Regions from separate parts of the Streptomyces sp. NPDC059852 genome, predicted to be linked through region 3. Evidence: riboswitches for the same ligand, from Rfam matches in the RefSeq annotation. Region 3 holds a riboswitch; each other region holds the start of a gene.
What was found. Region 3 has a riboswitch for thiamine pyrophosphate ahead of thiC (phosphomethylpyrimidine synthase ThiC). Riboswitches for the same ligand answer to the same signal wherever they lie in the genome.

Region 1 (6,118 bases), on a different contig from region 3:
GAGCACCGCCCGCCCGCCGAAGCGGACCGTCGCGCCCGTCAGGCTCAGCAGCATCTAGAACTCCCCCGTCCGGTCGGTGCGCAGCCGCTCCAGCACCAGGAGCGCCACCGCGCACACCACCATCAGCACCGTGGAAAGGGCCATCGCCTGGCCGTAGTTGAGGTCACCCGCGCGCCCCAGCAGCCGGGCCACCGCGACCGGCAGCGTCGGATTGTCGGGCCGGGCGATGAACACGGTCGCGCCGAACTCGCCGAGCGACACCGCGAACGCGAACCCGGCCGCGATCAGCAGCGCCCGGCGCACCATCGGAAGGTCGATCTCCCGCCACACCCGCCAGGGCGAGGCGCCGAGGACCGCGGCGGCCTCCCGCAGCCGGTCGTCGACGGCCCGCAGCACGGGCAGCATCGTCCGCACGACGAAGGGCACCCCGACCAGCGCCTGCGCGAGCGGCACCAGGATCCAGCTGCTCCTCAGGTCGAGCGGCGGCTCGTCCAGGGAGATCAGGAACCCGAACCCGACGGTCACCGCGGACACCCCGAGCGGCAGCATCAGCAGCGCGTCGAAACCCCGGACGAACCGGCCGGCGTCCCGCCGGGTCAGCGCGGCCGCCGCCAGACCGCCGACCAGCACGGCGATGAGGGTGGCGACCACGGCGTACTGGAGGGAGTTGGCGATCGCCTCGATCGGCGCGACGAGGAAGACCCCGCCGTCGGACTCGGTGAGTGCCCGGTAGTAGCCGAAGCCGGGCGCGTCCAGGGAGCGCCGCACGAGGACGGCGAGCGGCAGCACCAGCAGGACGGCGACGACGGCCAGGACCCCGGCGAGCAGCGCCCACTGCCCGGCCCCGCGCGGCCGCCGCGCCGTCACGGACGCGTCGACGAGCCGCAGGGTGCTCTCCCGCCGCCGTACGGTCCAGGCGTGCACGGCGAGGATGGAGCCGACCGCCAGGAACTGCACGATCGTCAGCACGGCGGCCGTGGACAGGTCGAAGATCTCGGAGGTCTGCCGGTAGATCTCGACCTCCAGAGTCGAGAACGCCGGACCGCCGAGGATCTGGACCACGCCGAAGGACGTGAAGGTGAACAGGAAGACCATGAGCGCGGCGGCGGCCACGGCGGGCCCGAGCGCCGGCAGCGTGACGGTCCGCCAGGCGGTCCACCGGGACGCCCCGAGCATCCGCGCGGCCTCCTCCTGCCGGGGGTCCAGCTGGGCCCACAGGCCGCCCACCGTCCGTACGACGACGGCGTAGTTGAAGAAGACGTGCGCGAGCAGGATGGCCCACACGGTGGTGTCCAGCCGTACGCCCCACAGCTCGTCCAGCAGCCCGCCGCGGCCGACGAGCGCGAGGAACGCCGTGCCGACGACGACGGTCGGCAGCACGAACGGCACGGTCACCACGGCCCGCAGGACCTGTTTGCCGGGGAAGTTGAAGCGGGCGAAGACATAGGCGCCGGGCAGCGCGATCAGCAGGGTGAGCGCGGTGGAGGCGAGGGCCTGCCAGGTGGTGAACCACAGCACGTGCCGGATGTCGGACTGCCCGAGCACGTCCCACAGCCGCCCGAACCGCCACACCCCGTCGACATGCAGGCCGCGCGCGACGATCGCGGCGACCGGGTAGGCGAAGAAGACCACGAAGAACGCGACGGGCACGGCCACGAGACCGAGCCGCGCCGCCGCGCTCCGTGTGCGGCGCCCCGCTACCTGAGGACGAGCGAGGTCCACGACTTGACCCAGTCGTCACGGTGGGCGGCGATCTTCGCCGGCTCCATGGTCTCGGGGTTCTTCGCCGCCGGCCCGTAGGCGGTGAACTCCTTCGGCACCTGGGCGCCCTCGCGCACCGGATACACGAACATGTTCAGCGGCATGTCCTTCTGGAACGTGTCGCTCAGCAGGAAGTCGATCAGCGCCTTGCCGCCCTCGGCGTTCCTGGCGTTGCTGAGCAGACCGGCGTACTCGACCTGCCGGAAGCAGGTGCCCTCTACGACACCCGTGGGCGCGGTCGAGGGCCGGGGATCGGCGTAGATCACCTCGGCGGGCGGCGAGGAGGCGTACGACACGACGAGCGGCCGGTCGCCCTTGGCCTTCTTGCCGCCGGCCGAACCGGAGAACTCCTCGTTGTACGCCTGCTCCCAGCCGTCGACGACCTTGACGCCGTTGGCCTTCAGCTTCTTCCAGTAGCCCTCCCACCCGTCGTCGCCGTACTCGGCGGCGGTGCCGAGCAGGAAGCCGAGGCCGGGCGAGGAGGTGGAGGCGTTCTCGGTGACGAGGAGGTCCTTGTACGCGGGCTTGACCAGGTCGTCGAAGGAGGTGGGCGGGGTGAGCCCGTGCTCGCTGAAGTACGCCTTGTCGTAGTTGACGCAGACGTCGCCGGTGTCCACGGGGGTGACCCGGTGCTTCTCCTGGTCGACCCGGAACTCGGGCGCGACCTTGTCGGAGCCCTTGGCCTCGTACGACTGGAACAGGCCGTTGTCGAGGGCCCGGGACAGCAGGGTGTTGTCGACGCCGAAGAAGACGTCGCCCTGGGGGTTGTCCTTGGTCAGGATGGCCTTGTTGACGGCCTGCCCTGCGTCGCCGTCCTTGAGGACCCGGACCTTGTAGCCGGACTGCTTCTCGAAGGCGGCGAGGACGTCCTTGGACACGGCCCACGAGTTGTGGCTGACGAGGGTGACGGTCCGGGAACCGCCGCCGCTGCCGTCGCCGCCGTCGTCGGACGACCCGCAGGCGGTCAGCGCCGGCAGGGCGACGAGACCGAGCCCGACGGCGAGGGCCGTGGCCTTCTTGGTGATGCTCACTGGATTCCTCCTGGGGGTGACCAGGAAGAGACGCGGCCCTGCCCGTGGCCCCGGGGGGCTCGGGCAGGGCGCAACAGCTCGAGTGATGACCGATCTCCCTACCCAGAATGACCTGGGCCAGGTTCGGAGGGTCTGCGGCCGGTGCCGCACTCTCAGCGCTGTGGCGCTCCCCTGTCGGAATATGCAGATGTGTTGACGCCGGTCAGACTACCGCTCGGTGGCGGCGAGCTGACCACACGCCCCGTCGATCTCCTGACCACGGGTGTCCCGGATCGTCACCGGTACACCGTGGGCGGCGATGGCCTCGACGAACGCCTTCTCGTCCTCGGGCCGGGAGGCGGTCCACTTCGACCCCGGGGTCGGGTTGAGCGGAATGAGATTGACATGCACAGGCTTGCCCTTGAGCAGCCGCCCGAGCCGGTCACCACGCCAGGCCTGATCGTTGATGTCCCGGATGAGCGCGTACTCGATGGACAGCCGGCGGCCGCTCTTCCCGACGTACTCGAACCCGGCGTCCAGCACCTCGCGCACCTTCCACCGCGTGTTCACGGGGACGAGGGTGTCACGCAGCTCGTCGTCGGGGGCGTGCAGCGAGATGGCGAGCCGGCACTTGAACCCCTCGTCGGCGAACCGATGAATGGCAGGCACGAGCCCGACCGTGGAAACAGTGATCCCCCGCTGCGAGAGCCCCAGCCCGTCGGGCTCAGGATCGGTGAGCCGCCGAATGGCCCCGACAACGCGCTTGTAGTTGGCGAGCGGCTCGCCCATCCCCATGAAGACGATGTTGGACAGCCGAGCAGGCCCCCCAGGCACCTCACCGTCCCGGAGCGCCCGCATCCCGTCGACGATCTGATGGACGATCTCGGCGGTGGACAGATTCCGATCCAGTCCCGCCTGCCCGGTGGCACAGAAGGGACAGTTCATCCCGCACCCGGCCTGAGAACTGATGCACATCGTGACCCGATCCGGGTACCGCATCAGCACGGACTCCACGAGCGTCCCGTCGAACAGCCGCCACAGCGTCTTGCGCGTGGTCCCCTCGTCGGTCGACAGATGCCGCACGACGGTCATCAGCTCGGGAAACAGCTCCTCCCGCAGCTTGGCGCGGGACCCGGCGGGGATGTCGGTCCACTGCTCCGGATCGTGCGCGTACCGCGCGAAGTAGTGCTGCGACAGCTGCTTGGCACGAAACGGCTTCTCGCCGATCGCGGCGACGGCGTCCTTGCGCTCACCGGGCGTGAGATCGGCAAGATGCCGCGGCGGCTTCTTGGCTCCGCGCGGGGCGACGAATGTGAGTTCTCCGGGTGCAGGCATAACCCTTCCAGTGTGGCAGATCAACTCTGGATGCCCAGGCCGGAGCGGGGTGGGGGCGGTCACCCACGGGTGCCGTCTGCCATCGTCGGCCAACGTCGCACGGCCCAGGGGACGGCCCAGCCTTGCCCCGGCGCTTAGAAGACGCCGGCACACCTGGCTGCGCACGGTGATCGTCTTACTCCCGTGCCACGCTGGGATGCTGAGTGTCACTATCGTGCGCCGTCCTTGCTGTCAGCGTTACTGGAGGTCCGGTCCAGCCGAGAGCGCCTGATCCGGCACCCTGCCTTTCTCTAGGGCTGATTGAAGTCGCGGCGTCCGCCCTCCGTGATGACACCAACAGCCCGCCGCTGCTGGACTACCGTGCGCTACACCACGCGGATCCGCACCCCAGTACCATCACTTCCCACGGAGACGGCCTGGTGCGAACCGCTCGCAGGCGCTCCTCTGCCCACCGTGGCCCATGTATCGCGAAGCCGACGGGCTCTTTGGAGATAGGCACCCATTCTTCCCTCGCGAAGATTCTCATACATCCCTTTTTCGACTCCCCTGAAGATTTCGAGCGAGGCGCCATCGGGGAGCGGCATGGTGTATTTGATGCCAACGAATCGATGTGAATCAAAGCTGGACTCGGCGCTGACGGTAAAACTTTGCCAGTCCGGGGCGGGATCATCTATGGGGAGTCGCTGAATGTCTGCGGTTCTCGGTGAGGTGAACTGTGATGCAGCAGTATTGTCACCGGCGAAACGCAGGACTGAATGGGCTGCATTTCTCGCCAGAACGCGAAATAGCCACTCCTTTCCGTCCTCGGGTACTTGAAAGATTACTGGCAGCTCGTTCGCGCTTGCCTCATACGCGGCGCGCGCCGACCTCAATTCCGCCTCACTGGCCTCATATGCTCCGGACCCGAGAAGCTCTCGCTGCCGTGCATGGAATTGTTCAAATGTGGGCTTTCCTGAAGTCCACTGCCGAGGACCAGGATCCTCTGCCAGCAATGAATCAAGTTCTCCGCTCGGGCCTGTCCAAAGGTCGTCGTCTCCGGGCGGGTCGAGTACATCAATAGAAACGCCTGCAGTGGACAGACGAGACGCGACGATTAGGCTCGGTAGAGTCTTAGACCCTACCTCAATGGTACCCACTTGAAGGGAGGCCGTGGCCAACTGCTTCCTGGAATGATAGGAGTTTCCATGAGTGCCCTTGCATTCCAGTACATATACTTTACATCCCGAGTTCGCAGATCCCGCACGTCGACCGACCAGAAAGTAGTCAGGACGCATGGTTGCCCTATTCTTCTGGCGAACTAGGCCGACCCCCTCAATAAAACCTGCGGCGAGTGCAACATCCACGTCAACGCTTGAGAACAGCCACCCAGGATATTTCCGCTCAAGAATCCTCTTCGCCACTACAAGGGCAAGGCCAACACCTAACTGCTCTGACTGTGCGACTTTGTGATGGTGAACTATGTCGGAGCCTGCCTGAGTCAAAGCCAGTATCTTCTTCTGATTGCTCTTCAAGGTGGCGCAGTAGCGCACATGCGCCCAGTGTCGTGCTATATCAGCGAACGGGGAAGCGGTAACAAACGTCGTGGCCAACCCTAATTCGCGCAACACTTCCGCAGGGCTAGACTCGATCCCATTGAATAGGGTGGATGGGATCGCATACACAGGCTTGCGATAAAGACTTGATGCGCCGCGTTTCGGGCCAATGCGTTCTCGGGCTTCCTTCTCGACCTCTTCTGCTAATTCTGGAGTCGAGCTAACGATAAGTCTCGAAGGAGTTCCCAGCTCGCGCACTAAAGCACTAAAGTCAAGATGCACGCTTCCCCCAGGTGCGTAGCACTGCTTGAGAAGACCGACCGTAGATGCCGGGGCAGGCCGCCACAAGACCGCCTGTTGTAGGTGCGGCTGCGCCGGCGCCAAGGTCGCCGCGTCCGCCGCGCCTCACCCACTGGGGCGTTCGGACGGCTGAGATGAGCCGGCCGCGACTCCGAGGTAATACGACAGACCGACGAGCCA
Region 2 (6,118 bases), on a different contig from region 3:
GGCCCGCGTCACGGCCGAGGCGAGCATCACACCGGCGCAGCCCAGCTCCATCGCGAACGCCGCGTCCGAGGCCGTCCCGGCCCCCGCGTCCAGGATCACCGGCACGCGCGCGTGCTCCACGATCAGCTGGAAGTTGTGCGGATTGCGGATGCCCAGTCCGGAGCCGATGGGCGAGCCCAGCGGCATGATCGCCGCGCACCCGGCGTCCTCCAGCCTCCGCGCCAGCACCGGATCGTCGTTGGTGTACGGCAGCACCGTGAACCCGTCGTCCACCAGCGTCTCCGCCGCGTCCAGCAGCTCGACCGGGTCCGGCAGCAGCGTCCGCTCGTCGGCGATGACCTCCAGCTTGACCAGGTCCGTGCCGAGCGCCTCGCGCGCGAGGCGGGCCGTCAGCACCGCCTCGCCCGCGGTGAAGCACCCCGCGGTGTTCGGCAGCACCCGGATGCCGAGCCGGTCCAGGACGGAGAGGACCGAGCCGTGCACCGAGGGGTCCACCCGCCGCATCGCGACGGTCGTCAGCTCCGTCCCGGACGCCACCAGGGCCCGCTCCAGCACGTCCAGGCTGGGCGCCCCGCCCGTGCCCATGATCAGCCGGGAGGTGAGGGACAGGTCCCCGAGGACGAGGGGGTCGTCGGCCATGGGTCAGCCTCCTTGCACGGCGGTCAGGACCTCGACGCGGTCGCCCTCGCGCAGCGGCGTCGACGGCCACTGCGCGCGCGGGACGACGGTCTCGTTGAGGGCGGCGGCCACCCCTGAGGGCGCCGCAGTGAGCAGCCGGACGGCGGCGTCGAGCGCCGTGCCGGGGGCGACGCGGCGCCGCTCCCCGTTGAGCGAGATGTTCATGCCGGTTGCTCCTGGGGGACGGTGGCGAACCGCAGCGGTGTGAAGTCACGGGCCACGTCCGGCAGTTCACCGGTGGTCAGGACGTGCGCGAGGACGTCCCCGGTGACCGGCGCGAGCAGCACACCGTTGCGGTGGTGACCGGTGGCGAGCAGCAGCCCGTCGAGGGCGGTCGGGCCGAGCAGCGGCGCGTTGTCGGGGGAGGCGGGGCGCAGACCCGCCCGGGTCTCCGTCAGCGGCAGCTCGGTGATGCCGGGCACCAGCTCGTGGGCGTCCCGCAGCAGCTCGTACACGCCGCCCGCGGTCACCGTGGTGTCCCAGCCCAGTTCCTCGCTCGTCGCCCCGACGACCAGCTCCCCGCTCTCGCGTGGCACCAGGTACACCTGGCTGCCCCGCACCATCGCGCGCACGGTACGGCTCAGGAACGGCGCGAGGCCCCGCGGCACGGTCAGCCGCAGCACCTGCCCCTTCACGGGCCGCACGGGCGGCCGTACGTCGTCGGGGACGCCCGCGAGCCGGCCGCTCAGGCTGCCCGCGGCGAGGACCACCCGGTCCGCGCGCAGCGCCGTGCCGTCCGTGGTGGTGACCCCCGTCGCCCGGTCCGCCGTGACGTCCAGACGCTCGGCCCAGGCCCGGTGGAAGGTCACACCGGCGCGCTCGCACGCCTCCAGCAGCGCCCCGGCCAGCCGCCGGGGGTCGATCTGGTGGTCGCCGTCCACCCGCAGCCCGCCGCGCACGCCGGGCGCGAGCATCGGCTCCAGGCGCCGGCACTCCCGGCCGGTCAGCCATGTGGAGTCCAGCCCCGAACGGGTCTGCAGGGCGTGCAGTTCGCGCAGGTGGGCACGGTCGTCCGCGTCGAGGGCGACGGCGAGCGTGCCGCAGCGGCGGTAGCCGAGGGTGTGCCCGGTGGAGTCGCCGAGCTCGGCCGCGAAGTCCGGGTAGCGGTGGGCCGATTCGAGGGTGAGCCCCAGCAGGGTCTGTTCCCCGTAGTGGAGTTCGGTGACGGCGGCCAGCATCCCGGCCGCCACCTGGGCGGCCCCGCCGCCCGGCTCCGGGTCCACCACGGCCGTGGCGAACCCGCGTTGCGCGGCCCGCCACGCCGTGACCAGGCCGATGATCCCGCCCCCGACGACGAGGACGTCTGACGTACGTGAGGACATGGGCGTCCAGCCCCTCCCTTCGCCGGCATGACCCGGATCAGGTTCGTACGGTCGGAGGCCGCCAGCCTCCCTCTCAGCCCGGTGCGTCCGGGCTCCCGCGAGTGCTCTACGGTGGCCACCCTAGCCCGCAGCCCCAGGTATCGGTAAGGGAGCCTCCCGCATGGCCCGCTCGCTCGACGGTCTCGTCCTCGCCCCCGTCGCCGACCAGGCGCCGGGGCAGGTCGGCACGCGCACCCGCTTCACGTACCACGAGCGGGACGGCGTGGTCTGGGCCGAGTACGACGGCGGCGACGTGGTGCGCGGGCACCTCGTCGGCACCCGCGACGGCGACCGGCTGGACTTCCGGTACGTGCAGCTCAAGCGGGACGGCACGACCTCCTCGGGCCACTGCGTGTCCACGGTGGGCGAACTCCCCGACGGGCGCGTGCGCCTGACCGAGACGTGGGAGTGGGAGTCGCAGGCGGGCAGCGGCACCAGTGTGGTCGAGCAGGTGCCCGCGTCCTGACGACGGTACGGCGGAGAAGGATCCGGACGTACAACCGTTGGAGATCGGTGAGGGTCTAGCGGGAGAAGGGCCGTTCCCCCGGAAGGCGCCGTCCGTCTCCCGCGTCCCAGCAGAGGATGTCTCCATGCCGATACCCCCGCACAACCGCCGCGCCTCCCGTGCCGCCGCCGCCCTCGGCGCCGCCGGCCTGATCGTGCTGGCCGCGGCTCCCGCCGCCTTCGCTGAGGAGGCCGGACCCGACCTGGTCCTCGGAGGCGTCGAGCCGGTCCACGGGCTGCGACCGGGGAGCACGTTCGACGTCCCGGTCACCGTGACGAACAAGGGCACCGTGACCGCCGAGAAGGCGTGGGTCTCCTACTCCGTCACCCGGGGGCTCGACCTCGTGGACGTCCCTTCCAACTGCCGTGTGCAGCACGTCAGGTCCTACGACGAGATGCCCGAGTACTGGACCGCGACGTGCGCGTACGACCAGCCGGTGGAGCCGGGCGTCGTCCTCACGCCCGAGAAGCCTCTCCGGGTCGAGGCACTGGACCGCGCGTACAACGACAGGCTGCGGCTGCGCGTCGGGTACGGGACCGCCCCGTCGGACGACGAGAACGGAGAGCCGTCGGTGCAGGGGACCGCCCCGGCGGTGGGACTGGTCGAGGGACCGGCCGGGGGCGAGGGTTCCGCGAAGTACGTCTACGTGCCGGTCAGCACCGTCAACACGGCCGACTACCAGGTGACGGGTGCCGCGTTGAGCGGGAGGGTCGGCGACACGGTGACGATGAAGGTGGGGTTCGCCAACGCCGGGCCCGCCTGGCTCCTGGAGGAGGGCGGGGTGCCGGGCGTCCACATCCTGATCAAGCTTCCCGCCGGAACGTCGGTCGTCAAGCGCGACTACTACTGCCACGACAAGGGCGGGACGTACAACTGCCCGGCGCACCTCGGTCTGAACATGGCTGAGGACGCCCGGATGGAGTACACCTTCAAGCTGAAGATCGACAAGCGGATCGCCGGCGCCAAGGGCTCGATCGCGCTGAGCCCCGAACCCCGCTCGTTCGACCCCGACCAGGCCAACGACAAGGCCGACATCACGCTGGACGTGACGGGCGGGGGGTCGACGGGCTCGACGGGCGGCTCGACAGGCGGGTCGGCAGGCGGCTCTACGGGCGGCTCGGCCGGCGGATCGTCGTCGACCGGTGGCGCCGGGGCGACGGACGGCGGCGAACTGGCGGACACCGGCTCCTCGACGCTGCCGATCACGGGCGTGGCGGCCGCGGCGGTGGTCGCGGGGGCGGGCACGCTCCTCGTCGCGCGACGCGGCCGGGGCCGGAACTCGAGCTGACGACGAGTGTCTATGGTGATCGGGTGAGCGAGCCAACCACCCAGTCGCAGCGGTCCGTGGTCGTCGCCGGCGCCGGCATGGCCGGTGTGCAGACGGCGGTCGCCCTGCGGGAGAAGGGCTTCGCCGGGACGATCACCCTGATCGGCGCCGAGCCCCACCAGCCGTACGACCGCCCGCCCCTGTCCAAGGCCGTGCTGCTCGGCACGGCCGAGGGCTCCGCCTTCGACGTCGACTTCGAGGCGCTCGGCGTCGAACTCCGCCTCGGCCGCGAGGTGCTGGGCGTGCGCACCGCCGACCGCGTCCTGGACACCGAGACCGGGCCCGTGCCGTACGACGTGCTGGTCCTCGCCACGGGTGCCGAACCACTGCGGCTGCCCGGCACCGAGGGCGTCCCCGGCGTGCACCTGCTGCGCACCCTGGACGACGCCGCACGGCTGCGCCCGGTGCTCGCCCGGCAGCACGACGTCGTGGTCGTCGGCGCGGGCTGGATCGGCGCCGAGTTCACCACCGCCGCCCGGGAGGCCGGCTGCGCGGTGACCGTCGTGGAAGCCGCCGAACGGCCGCTCGCGGGCGCCCTGCCCGCCGAGGTCGCGGCGCCGATGGCCGCCTGGTACGCGGACAGCGGGGCCGTGCTGCGCACCGGCACGCGCGTGGAGCGCGTCGAGTCCGGTGCCGTCGTCCTGGACGACGGCACGCGCGTGCCCGCCGGCGCCGTCGTCGTCGGCATCGGGGCCCGGCCCGCCACCACCTGGCTCACCGGCTCGGACATCGCGCTCGGCGCGCACGGCGAGGTGCTGGCCGACGACCGGCTGCGCACCTCGGTGCCGGACGTGTACGCGGTCGGCGACTGCGCCTCCTTCCCCTCCGGGCGCTACGGCGAGCGGCTACTGGTCCACCACTGGGACAACGCCCTCCAGGGGCCGCGCACGGTCGCCGCCGACATCCTCGGCGAGACCACCGCGCGCTACGACCCCGTGCCCTACTTCTGGTCCGAGCAGTTCGGCCGGTTCGTGCAGTACGCCGGGCACCACCCGGGCGCCGACACGCTGCTGTGGCGCGGCGACCCGGCGGGCCCGGCCTGGTCGGTGTGCTGGCTGCGGGAGGGACGGCTGGCCGCCCTGCTGGCGGTGGGCCGGCCCCGGGACCTCGCCCAGGGACGGCGGCTGATCGAGGCGGGCACGCCGATGGACGCCTCGCTGCTGGCGGACCCCGCGCGGCCCCTGAAGGCGGCGACGGCGTGACGCTCCGGGAGGCGGCCGCGCCCGGCCGGACCGGCCTGACTTCCGACTGTCGGTGCCAGATGGCAGGCTTGTTCCCGTGACCGAGATTGACGCAAAGATCGATGCTCTCGTCCCCGCCTGGCTCACCCTTCCCGACATCGCCGAGATGCTCGGCGTCGAGGTGACCCGCGTCCGGCAGCTGGTCAAGGAGGGCCAGCTCATCGCCGTACGCCGGGGTGAGAACCGCGCGCTGCACGTCCCCGCCGCCTTCATCGACGGGGACAAGGTCGTCAAGGGCCTGACCGGGACCCTGACGCTCCTGCGGGACGACGGCTTCACCGACGAAGAGATGCTGGAGTGGCTCTTCACTCCGGACCCCTCCCTGCCCGGCACGCCCGCGCAGGCCCTCAGCGAGAACCGCGGCACGGAGGTGAAGCGCCGCGCCCAGGCGCTCGCCGTCTGACCCGTCCGCACCCGGCCTGTCCGGCCGGTCCCGGGCCGCGGACGACACGCGGCCCGGGACAGCGGCGGCAGGACTACGCCCGGGGCGCGGCATCCGCATCGCGCGCCCCGCGGTGCACCCGTGCCCTCCGCCGGACCCGGGCGGCTGCTCCCAGGTACCGTGCCAGGCGTCCGGCACCCGCCCGGCACCCGGCACCACCGACCCCAGGGGGCTTTGCATGTCCGACACCGCCCGCGCGCGACTCGCCGACGCCCGGCTGTATCTGTGCATCGACGCCCGCAGGCGCCAGGGCGACCTCGCGGAGTTCCTGGACGCCGTGCTCGCCGGTGGTGTCGACATCGTGCAGCTGCGCGACAAGGGCATGGAGGCCGCCGAGGAGCTGGAGCACCTGCGCGTCCTCGCCGACGCGTGCGCCCGGCACGGCAAGCTCCTCGCGGTCAACGACCGGGCGGACGTGGCCCATGCCGCCGGCGCCGACGTCCTGCACCTCGGGCAGGGTGACCTGCCCGTCCCGGCCGCCCGGGCGATCCTCGGCCCCGACGTCCTGATCGGCCGCTCCACGCACAGCGAGGAGGAGGCCGGCGCGGCGGCCGTCCAGGAGGG
Region 3 (6,118 bases):
CATGCAGGTCCGGCGCACTCCTCCCCGACGAATCTATGTGCCGGGACAGTCCCTCGTTGACCGAGGAGTTCCAGACGCCGGGAGCCATACGGACCCGGTCGCTGCGCCGGCTGACGACGAGCATGTCATCGGCGGTGACCACCGCTATGTTGACGGCGAAGCTGCACTGGAGGAACGCCGGCGCCTCCAGGGGCCGGTCGGGGTCCAGATACCGGGACCGGGGCGTAGTGCCGTCCGGAAGTCGCCGGTCGAGTTGCTGAGCGGCCAGGAAGGTGTAGTAGTCGGTCGGTCGCAGACGCAGATGGACTTCGGGTCGCTCGTCGAGAGCGGTACGTGAGATGTCGAACGCCTCGACCGCGTACCGTGGCCCGTTCCACAGCGGACTGCGCCCCTCGGCGCGGAGCTGCTCGCTCTCCGCGGCGATCTCGTCCCGCCAGGACCGCATGTCCGAGGGCAGCTCGATCTCGTCGTCGAGCACGTGGACGTACACGGTCTCGGGGGGTATCGGAGACTCTCCGTCCCCCTCGACGATCAGGGCAGAGGTCTGCAGGGGCCCGAGCGAGAACGTCCGCCACGCGGGACCCGACTCCTCCCGGCGTCCGAGGCTGCGGAGGGCGCGTGCCGAGCGCGTCCGTAACCGGTACCAGGCGTCCTGCAACGGCTGCTGGAACAGCACCGCGAAAAGCATGCCGATGACGGCACCCGCCACTCCGTTGGCCACATCGATCCCAGGCATAGGCAAGACACACTACGGATCTTGGTCAGCCCGGGCGGCGACGTGTCCTTGTCGTTACTGACCCCCTCGCGTCACCGTCCAGTTCTCCCCCAGGCGCCGGTGTCCCCCGCGAGACGTGCGAGGGACACCGACGGGTCGGACGATCAGTCCGCGATGGGCAGGTACACCCTGTTGCCCGCCGCCGCGAACTCCTTGGACTTCTGGGCCATGCCCTCCTCGATCTCGTCCTGGGAGCCGCCGTGGCGCCGGCGGATGTCCTGGGAGATCTTCATGGAGCAGAACTTCGGCCCGCACATCGAGCAGAAGTGGGCCGTCTTGGCGGGCTCGGCCGGCAGGGTCTCGTCGTGGAACTCCCGTGCCGTGTCCGGGTCGAGCGCCAGGTTGAACTGGTCCTCCCAGCGGAACTCGAAGCGGGCGTCGGACAGGGCGTCGTCCCACTCCTGCGCGCCGGGGTGGCCCTTGGCGAGGTCCGCGGCGTGCGCGGCGATCTTGTAGGTGATGACGCCTGTCTTGACGTCGTCCCGGTTGGGCAGGCCCAGGTGCTCCTTGGGCGTCACGTAGCAGAGCATCGCCGTACCCCACCAGGCGATCATCGCCGCGCCGATGCCCGAGGTGATGTGGTCGTAGGCCGGAGCCACATCCGTCGTCAGCGGGCCGAGCGTGTAGAACGGGGCCTCCTCGCAGATCTCCTGCTGGAGGTCGATGTTCTCCTTGATCTTGTGCATCGGGACGTGTCCCGGGCCCTCGATCATGGTCTGGACGTTGAACCGCTTGGCGATGGTGTTGAGTTCCCCGAGCGTCCTCAACTCCGCGAACTGCGCCTCGTCGTTGGCGTCCGCGATCGACCCCGGCCTGAGGCCGTCGCCCAGCGAGTAGGTGACGTCGTAGGCGGCGAGGATCTCGCAGAGCTCCTCGAAGTTCTCGTACAGGAAGCTCTCCTTGTGGTGCGCCAGGCACCATGCGGCCATGATCGAGCCGCCCCGGGAGACGATGCCCGTCTTGCGGTTCGCGGTGAGCGGCACGTACGGCAGGCGCACGCCCGCATGGACCGTCATGTAGTCCACGCCCTGCTCTGCCTGCTCGATGACCGTGTCCTTGTAGATCTCCCAGGTCAGTTCCTCGGCCTTGCCGTCGACCTTCTCCAGTGCCTGGTAGAGCGGCACCGTGCCGATGGGGACGGGCGAGTTGCGCAGCACCCACTCGCGCGTGGTGTGGATGTTGCGGCCGGTGGAGAGGTCCATGACCGTGTCGGCGCCCCAGCGGGTCGCCCACGTCATCTTCTCGACCTCCTCCTCGATGGAGGACGTCACCGCCGAGTTGCCGATGTTGGCGTTGACCTTCACCAGGAACCGCTTGCCGATGATCATCGGCTCGATCTCCGGGTGGTTGACGTTGGCGGGCAGGACCGCCCGGCCCGCGGCGATCTCCGCACGGACCACCTCGGGGTCGACGTTCTCCCGGATCGCCACGAACTCCATCTCGGGGGTGATCTCCCCGCGGCGGGCGTACGCGAGTTGCGTGACCGCCTGTCCGTCACGGCTGCGCCGGGGCTGGCGCGGCCGTCCCGGGAACACCGCGTCGAGGTTGCGCAGACCTCCGCGCGGCGCGGTGTGCTTGATCCCGTCGTCCTCGGGCCGTACGGGCCGGCCCGCGTACTCCTCGGTGTCCCCGCGGGCGATGATCCAGTTCTCCCGCAGCGGGGGCAGCCCACGGCGGACGTCGGTCTCGGCGGCCGGATCGGTGTACGGGCCCGACGTGTCGTACAGCGTGACCGACTGCCCGTTGGTGAGGTGCACCTGGCGGACCGGCACCCGCAGATCGGGGCGTGAGCCCTCGACGTACGCCTTGTGCCAGCCGATGGACTTCCCGGCCTCTGCGGAGGATGCGCCCGGCAGGGGCGATTCGTCCTGGTTCGAGGCAGGCGTGCGCGCGTCCTTGATGGTCATGAGACCTACTCCCTACGCCGGCATTACCCGGTAACAGGTTCGGCGGTCGACGCAGCGGTGTCCGTCCGCCGATGTTTCATGTGAAACATCGCTGGGACGGAGGTCAGCGCCCTCTCAGCCCGGTGCTCCGAGCTCCCGCGTGTACAAAGGTGCCTCCACGCTAGCGCCCGTCCGGGCGCGGTGAACAGAGGGCCCTCACCGTTCTTGCGATGATCGGGCGGTGACCACGACGCATGAACCTCCGTACCCGCCGCACGAACCGCGCCGCGGCCGAGGCCCTGGAAACGGCCCCGACCGGCACAACGGCCCTGAGGAGCACCGGGGTTCGGCGGCTCCCGAGGGCGGGCCCGACAGCGGGCACGGCCCCGAGCGCGGCCCTGGCCACGGGCACGGCCCAGGCCACGGGCACTCCCACAGCCACGCCCACGGTCCGGCCGCTCCCGTCTCCCGGCATCTGCGCAAGGTCATCGCGGCCGTCCTGATCCCGTTCGCCGCGGCGGTGGTGGTCGGCCTCGCCGTGCTCTGGCCGGGCGGCGCCCCGGCGCACGAGCGCACCGGGGTCGGCTTCGACCGGCAGACCCAGCAGGCCACGGTCACCAAGGTGGTCGAGTTGAGCTGCAAGGACGTGGGCGCGGGCGGAGCTCCGCCGGCCGGGAGCACCTCGGCCGGGCAGGGCTCCTCCGCCACGCGGGAGGAGAGCGGCACCTGCAAGAAGGCGACCATCCGCGTCGACACGGGGAACGACAAGGGCCGTACGTTCACGGAGATCGTCCAGCCCGACCAGTCACGGCAGTTGAGCGAGGGCCAGGAGGTCGTCGTCGCCTACGAGCCCTCCGCTCCCAAGGACCTCCAGTACGCCGTCGCCGACGTCAACCGTCGCGTCCCGCTCTCGGTGCTCGCCGGGATCTTCGCCGTCGCCGTCGTGCTCGTCGGGCGGCTGCGGGGCGTCATGGCGCTGGTCTCACTGGCCATCAGCTTCCTGCTGCTCAACTTCTTCATCCTGCCGGCGATCCTGCAGGGCTCGAACCCGCTGGTCGTGGCGGTGGTGGGGGCGAGCGCCATCATGCTGATCGCGCTCTATCTGTGCCACGGCCTCTCGGCGCGTACATCGGTCGCGGTCCTCGGCACCCTGGTCTCGCTCCTGCTGATCGGTGTCCTCGGCTCGGTGTTCATCGACTGGGCGGCGCTCACCGGCAACACCGACGACAACACGGGTCTCATCCACGGCCTGTATCCGTCGATCGACATGAGCGGTCTGCTGCTGGCCGGGATCATCATCGGTTCGCTCGGTGTGCTCGACGACGTGACGGTCACCCAGACCTCCGCCGTATGGGAGCTGCACGAGGCCAACCCGACGATGGGCTGGCGCGGGCTGTACCGGGCGGGCATCCGCATCGGCCGCGACCACATCGCGTCCGTCGTCAACACGCTCGTCCTCGCCTACGCGGGCGCCGCGCTGCCCCTGCTGCTGCTCTTCTCCATCGCCCAGAGCGGCGTCGGCACGGTCGCCAACAGCGAGTTGGTGGCCGAGGAGATCGTGCGGACGCTGGTGGGCTCCATCGGCCTCGTCGCCTCCGTACCGGTGACGACGGCCCTGGCGGCGCTGGTGGTGTCGGCCGACCGTCCCGAGGCCGGCACGGCGCCCGTGGGGGCACGACCGGCCGTAGCGGGCCCGGCACCGGCCGCGGGGCGGGGTGGGCGCGGACGACGTCGTAAGCGGTGAGGCAGGGCCTCCGAGGCGCCCCCGACATCCGCTGAAGCGTTACGCCCCTGCCGCACCCGGCCGCCGTGACACGTCAGCCCGCACTCTGCTCCTCCGCGAGGATGCGGTCCAGGGCCTCGTCGAGATGCGCGTCGAAGTCGGCGAGCGCCCCCTCCTGCCCGAGGGGCACCAGCTTGTCGGTGCGGTCCAGGAACGCCACGAGGGGTGCCACGGAGGAGCGGAACAGCGCCTGGTCCGGGCCGACCTGGAGCCGGATCAGCACATCGCCCAGGGTGTCGGATCCGGCCGGGGAGACCCGTACATCGCCCTCGCCGCAGGGGCTGCCCACGCCGTCGACCAGCAGCTCGCGCCCGAAGGCCCAGGTGACCGGGGCATCACCGGGCAGATGGAACGTCAGCCGCACGGCATAGGGATCACAGGTCTCGTAGCGCAGTTCCACCGGGATGCGGAAGGAGAGCTCCTCGGAGACGAGAAAGCTCATCATGACCTCTGCCTGTACGGACTCGCGCATCGCCTACCCCGTCGGTTGCCTTCGACTGGCCGGGACGGACCCCGACACTGGTGGAATCTTGCTGAACGTACACGAGAGATCACAAGGAGTGAGTTTTCAGATACTGATAGAGAGCGCGAGTGACCCCAGGAGCCGCCCGATCTCAGCCTGGAGCTGGCGCACCGCAGAGGGCAGCCGGTCGGCCTGGTGGAGGGGGAGGGACAGGGCCATCGTCGCGGCGGTCGTGCCCACCGTGATCGGGATGGCCGCGCACACCGTGCCGAGCGCGTACTCCTGACGTTCGGTCACGGGGGCCATGCGCCCGGCCTGGTCCAGACGTCGTAGCAGGCTGTGGCTGTCCGGGACCGTGTAGGGCGTGATGGCGCGCACGGGATGCCGGTCCAGATGGTCCCGGCGGGCCTCCTCGTCCAGCTGGGAGAGCAGGCACTGGCCGATGGCGTGGGCATGGCCGGTCTCGCGGAAGTCGGCCCACTCGTGCACCGCCGGATTGCCCGGGGTGTCGGAGACGCACACGACCTCGATCTCACCGTCGCGGTACTGCGCGTAGTAAACCGGGACACCGATCGCGTCACGCCATTGAGCGAGTGCGTCGACCATCGTGCTGCGACGTTTCTGCTGGGCGCTGGTGCTGCTCAGCCGCACGGCGGCGTCGCCGAGGAAGAACAGCCCCTTGTCGCGGCGGAGATAGCCCTCGTGCACCAGGGTGCGCAGCAGGTGGTAGGCCGTGGGCAGCGCGAGCCCCGTCTCCCGGGCGAGCTGCTTGGCGGGAGCCCCGTACGCGTGCCCCGCGACGCACTCCAGCAGCCGCATGGCGCGCTGCACCGATCCGATGAGGGTCGCGGACGGCGGCGGCTCGGGGGAGGCCGGGGCCGCCTGGGACGCCGGTGTCGTCTGCCGCGGGACCTGGGGTACGGCGGCGCGCGGTTGTTCCAGCGGGTGGTGGGTCGGTGTGGGTGGTGCGGTGTCAACCGTGGGCAAGGTCACTCCCGAGGGGCGAGGGGGGCCCGTGCGGGGGAACACGGGAGGGGTGCACGCCGCTCGCGGGGGCGACCCCGCGTCGATTCACGGAGCCTATTGGCCCGTCACCGCTGAGGGCCGCACGGCCGGGGAAACTTCCCTCGCCCGAGGGAACCGGCGGTTCCTGTTACCGCCCACCGGTCCCCGTGAACGTCACCAGTCGCTGCGTGACGACGAACTCGACG

Region 1: another riboswitch for thiamine pyrophosphate. It lies ahead of ACFV46_RS10125 (thiamine ABC transporter substrate binding subunit); the one in region 3 lies ahead of thiC (phosphomethylpyrimidine synthase ThiC).
Region 2: another riboswitch for thiamine pyrophosphate. It lies ahead of thiO (glycine oxidase ThiO); the one in region 3 lies ahead of thiC (phosphomethylpyrimidine synthase ThiC).

Annotation. Positions count from the first base shown of each region.
Region 1 is NZ_JBHWJK010000006.1:125,249-131,366, forward strand. It holds gene ACFV46_RS10115 (ABC transporter ATP-binding protein) at 1-54, opposite strand, end outside; gene ACFV46_RS10120 (ABC transporter permease) at 55-1,722, opposite strand; gene ACFV46_RS10125 (thiamine ABC transporter substrate binding subunit) at 1,698-2,792, opposite strand; TPP riboswitch at 2,870-2,975, opposite strand; gene rlmN (23S rRNA (adenine(2503)-C(2))-methyltransferase RlmN) at 3,000-4,106, opposite strand; gene ACFV46_RS10135 (hypothetical protein) at 4,472-5,617, opposite strand.
Region 2 is NZ_JBHWJK010000037.1:5,006-11,123, reverse strand. It holds gene ACFV46_RS31400 (thiazole synthase) at 1-639, opposite strand, end outside; gene thiS (sulfur carrier protein ThiS) at 643-843, opposite strand; gene thiO (glycine oxidase ThiO) at 840-2,000, opposite strand; TPP riboswitch at 1,998-2,109, opposite strand; gene ACFV46_RS31385 (hypothetical protein) at 2,161-2,505, shown strand; gene ACFV46_RS31380 (hypothetical protein) at 2,630-3,832, shown strand; gene ACFV46_RS31375 (FAD-dependent oxidoreductase) at 3,889-5,073, shown strand; gene ACFV46_RS31370 (Rv2175c family DNA-binding protein) at 5,150-5,515, shown strand; gene thiE (thiamine phosphate synthase) at 5,733-6,118, shown strand, end outside.
Region 3 is NZ_JBHWJK010000021.1:19,887-26,004, reverse strand. It holds gene ACFV46_RS24700 (hypothetical protein) at 1-736, opposite strand, end outside; gene thiC (phosphomethylpyrimidine synthase ThiC) at 880-2,682, opposite strand; TPP riboswitch at 2,675-2,831, opposite strand; gene ACFV46_RS24690 (YibE/F family protein) at 2,903-4,405, shown strand; gene ACFV46_RS24685 (SsgA family sporulation/cell division regulator) at 4,479-4,916, opposite strand; gene ACFV46_RS24680 (IclR family transcriptional regulator) at 5,013-5,738, opposite strand; gene ACFV46_RS24675 (DUF5326 family protein) at 6,087-6,118, opposite strand, start outside.